One region of the Enterobacter oligotrophicus genome, then DNA from elsewhere that is predicted to be linked to it. Evidence: predicted binding sites of a transcription regulator. Region 1 holds the regulator's gene; the other holds the start of a gene.
The links. Region 1 encodes CRP, which controls carbon source genes, mostly activating them, when cyclic AMP is high. Its sites were predicted from a motif close to ATGTGANNNNNNTCACAT; they were not measured.
Positions count from the first base shown of each region.

Region 2: the regulator CRP is predicted to act here: its motif matches at 961-978, upstream of EoCCA6_RS07875 (2-hydroxycarboxylate transporter family protein).

Region 1 covers NZ_AP019007.1:2,055,084-2,057,288, reverse strand. The annotation lists gene EoCCA6_RS10005 (YccS/YhfK family putative transporter) at 1-654, opposite strand, end outside; gene crp (cAMP-activated global transcriptional regulator CRP) at 711-1,343, opposite strand; gene EoCCA6_RS09995 (OsmC family protein) at 1,655-2,059, shown strand; gene EoCCA6_RS09990 (phosphoribulokinase) at 2,146-2,205, opposite strand, start outside.
Region 2 covers NZ_AP019007.1:1,659,840-1,662,044, reverse strand. The annotation lists gene EoCCA6_RS07880 (ATP-binding protein) at 1-757, opposite strand, end outside; gene EoCCA6_RS07875 (2-hydroxycarboxylate transporter family protein) at 1,103-2,205, shown strand, end outside.

The DNA of each region.
Region 1 (2,205 bases):
GGCCAGCATGTGTAATTGCTGATAGCACTGGCTTATCAGATCGACCACTTTTTGCTGACGTGCCAGCAGCGGCGGCAGTGATTTTTCCGGATCGGTGTGCTGGGTAAGCAGGGTATATTTGGCTTCGCAGTAATCTGCAAGCTGCACATAGAGCAGGCTCAGGGATTCGCGCAGCGGTTGTTCGCGCCACAGCCAGAACCAGAACCAGTTAAACAGCCCGTACCACAGCGTGCCGAGGGCGTAGATCAGCAGCGGTTCCCACACCGGCATATTGCCCGCAAGGCTCAGAGTGAAGATGGCGGCAATCAGCGAAGCGGGGAGTAACCGGGCATGCAGCGAGCTGATTTCGGCGGTCACGCCGAGCGTCATCGCCAGCACGGTCAAAATCAACGGCAGCGGAATATCGCGGGCAAGCAGGAGCTGTACGGCGAGGCTACAGCCTGCGAACAGGCAGCCACCAATAATCAGACGTTTGAAAAAACGCTTATGCGGCGTATCCAGACCGGCAATGTTGCAGCAGGCGGGAACGAGAGAAAACAGCAGACCCTGCTGGAGATGTCCGAGGATCAGACCCACAGCCACGGGAAGACACAACACCAGCGTTTGTCGCAGTGCGTAGTTAACTTCCGGGTGATAAATCAGCCTGCGCCACATGGGAATAGAGACAAAAACGGCGTGCCACCTTGCGATGGCACGCCGTTTGGCCGGAATTAACGGGTTCCGTAAACCACGATAGTTTTACCGTGGGCAGAGATCAGGTTCTGGTCTTCCAGCATTTTCAGGATACGGCCCACTGTTTCGCGGGAGCAACCGACGATCTGACCAATTTCCTGACGGGTAATTTTAATTTGCATGCCGTCAGGGTGGGTCATGGCGTCTGGCTGTTTCGCCAGGTTCAGCAGCGTCTGCGCGATACGGCCGGTAACGTCCAGGAAGGCGAGGTTACCCACTTTCTCAGACGTGACCTGCAGACGGCGAGCCATCTGGGAAGAAAGACGCATCAGGATGTCCGGGTTAACCTGGATCAACTGACGGAATTTCTTGTAGGAAATTTCAGCCACTTCACATGCTGTTTTTGCACGAACCCAGGCGCTACGTTCCTGGCCCTCTTCAAACAGGCCCAGTTCACCGATGAAATCGCCCTGGTTCAGATAAGAAAGGATCATCTCTTTCCCTTCTTCATCTTTGATCAGCACTGCCACCGAGCCTTTAACGATGTAATACAACGTTTCGGCTTTTTCACCCTGGTGAATCAGAGTGCTTTTCGATGGGTACTTATGAATGTGGCAATGAGACAAGAACCATTCGAGAGTCGGGTCTGTTTGCGGTTTGCCAAGCACCATGCGCTGTTATCCTCTGTTATAAGCTGTCACCAGAGTCATAAGATGCATCCGGACTCTGGGGTTGCAATCGAATTCTTACCCATACCCTGGGAAGTCGGCTGTCGTAACGTTTCGCAGCCAGTAAAGTTTGATGTCCTCTGCATACATGTGTAACGTCAATGTATTACTGTAGCATCCAGAGTGTTTTAGCATAGCTTTAGCCGCGTGTCTCCTGGTGTCTCGCTTCAGCATGATGCAGGTCGCCTTCCGTTGCGAGAAATGTAACGCGCGCGTAATCTGTCACCAAAAATGCAACGTTGGAGTTAATGAATATGCAAGCGCGTGTAAAGTGGGTTGAAGGGTTAACGTTCCTGGGCGAGTCCGCTTCAGGACACCAGATTTTGATGGACGGGAACTCCGGCGACAAAGCCCCAAGCCCGATGGAGATGGTGCTGATGGCGGCGGGCGGATGCAGCGCAATCGACGTGGTGTCGATTCTGCAAAAAGGCCGCCACAATGTGACCGATTGCGAAGTCAAACTCACGTCTGAACGCCGCGAAGAGGCACCGCGCCTGTTTACGCACATTAATCTGCACTTTATTGTTACCGGCAAGGAGCTGAAAGATGCGGCGGTATCACGCGCGGTGGATCTTTCTGCGGAGAAATACTGCTCTGTGGCGTTAATGCTGGAGAAAGCGGTAAAAATCACCCATTCGTATGAAGTGATCGAGGCTTAAAACAAAGCCCGGTGGCGCTGCGCTTACCGGGCCTACAACTGCACGAACGTAGGCCGGATAAGCGAAACGCCATCCGGTAACAGGCGTCACGCGATCTGCTTTCCTTCCATCAACCGCTGCACCAGCGGTGTCATAATTAACTCCAT
Region 2 (2,205 bases), 400 kb from region 1:
GCAGCTCGCGTGCAGGCTGGCTCAGGCCCAGCAGCTTACGCGCCGCCTGGTTGATCACTTCTATCCGCAGGTCGTCGTCGATCGCGATCACGCCTTCATAGATCGACTCCATCATCGCCTTTTGCTGGCGCACCAGCAGGCCGATTTCACGTGGCTCAAGAGAGAATATCTGTTTTTTAATACTGCGGGTGAAAAACCAGGAAAAGACAAACAGGGCGATTAACAACAGTACGGCGGCTATTAGAATATTGACGACTTTATTGACGGTGATGGTATCAAGATAGCTGGTGAGATAGCCCACCGAGACAATCCCGACCACCTGTCCCGCATCGTTAAAAATGGGGGCTTTGCTGCGCAGCGAAATGCCTAAACCACCCTTGCGAATGGTGGTGGTGCTTTTACCGTGCAACACCTCGTCGTTATCCCCGCCGACCAGCGTTTTGCCTACCCGGTCAGCAAACACCGAATGGAACAGATGCAGCCCTTTATTATCGCCAATTACAATAAAACTGGCGTCGCTGTGGGCTGCTATTTTCTGCATAAAGTCGTGAATGCCTTTGATATCTTTCTGTGCGACTTCATTGCGCAGAGATGGAATAAGCGCAATCTCTTCGGCCTGTATTTTGGCTCGCGCACTCATTTCCTGATAAAGCTGTCTGCCGACGTCGACATAATAATATCCACCCAGTAGCGCAAACAGTACCGAGAAAAAGGCTACCAGTGAAATAAACAGCTTGATCTGAAATGATACTTTCATAACTATCACGCAGGGTATCAACAAGGCAGGCTAATATATCATCTTTTTCGGCGCGGACGCCTGCTTTGCCGAAAACTTGTGATCCTTTGCACAGCCCGCTCTGTAAAAGATTTTTCCGAAAGGCTTATCATCTTAAGGCGAAATTAATAAATGTTATTTGTATGTTCAATTAAGAAAAGAAACCATAAAAACCACGCCAATAAATAAGGCGTAAATCACATTAAATAAAAGAAACCATTAAAACCATAGCTGCCATTAAAACTTCGCTTTTAATATGCCTTTCCTCACATAAAGTAAGCCTTTGTGACTCTAAGCTGAACCCACAAAATAACTAAGGGGCTTATTATGAGCACAACTGACGATTCATTCTCTGTTACCCACGACCCGATTGATATTCAGCGGCCTTCGCTTAAAGAGCGCTGGTGGCATATTATGGATACCTGGAAAATCGGGATTATTCCTCTGCCGCTGTTTGTCCTGGCGGGCGCGCTGATCGCCATTGATTGTCTGGGCGGAAAACTGCCGAGCGACATCGTGGTGATGGTGGCGACGCTGGCCTTCTTCGGCTTTGCCTGCGGTGAGTTTGGCAAACGCCTGCCGATTGTCGGCAAGCTCGGCGCGGCGGCGATTTGCGCCACCTTCATCCCTTCCGCGCTGGTCTATTATGGCCTGCTGCCGGACGTGGTGGTGGAATCCACGACGAAGTTTTACAAATCCACCAACATTCTCTATCTCTACATTTGCTGCATCATTGTCGGCAGCATCATGAGCATGAACCGCACGGTGCTGATTCAGGGCTTCCTGCGCATCTTCTTCCCGATGCTGTGCGGTGAAATTGTCGGCATGATTGTCGGGATGGGCGTTGGTCTGGCGCTCGGTCTTGAGCCGTTCCAGATCTTCTTCTTTATCATTTTGCCAATTATGGCAGGCGGCGTGGGTGAAGGGGCGATCCCGCTCTCTATCGGTTACGCCACACTGTTGCACATGGATCAGGGCGTGGCGCTCGGCCGTGTCCTGCCAATGGTGATGCTCGGCGGTCTGACGGCGATCATCATCTCCGGCTGCCTGAACCAGCTCGGTAAGCGCTACCCGCACCTGACCGGTGAAGGCCAGTTAATGCCAAACCGCGCGAATGCCGATACCACTGTCTCTCAGCCTGCGTTCTCCGGTAAAGCCGACGTCACCACTATTGCCTCCGGCGCGCTGCTGGCGGTGCTGCTCTACATGCTGGGGATGCTCGGTCACAAGCTGATTGGTCTGCCTGCGCCGGTTGGCATGCTGTTTATGGCCGTGCTGGTGAAGCTCTGCAACGGTGCGTCTCCGCGTCTGCTGGAAGGCTCTCAGGTGGTTTACAAATTCTTCCAGACTTCCGTGACCTATCCCATCCTCTTTGCCGTCGGCGTGGCGATCACCCCGTGGCACGAACTGGTGGCGGCGTTCACCGTCAG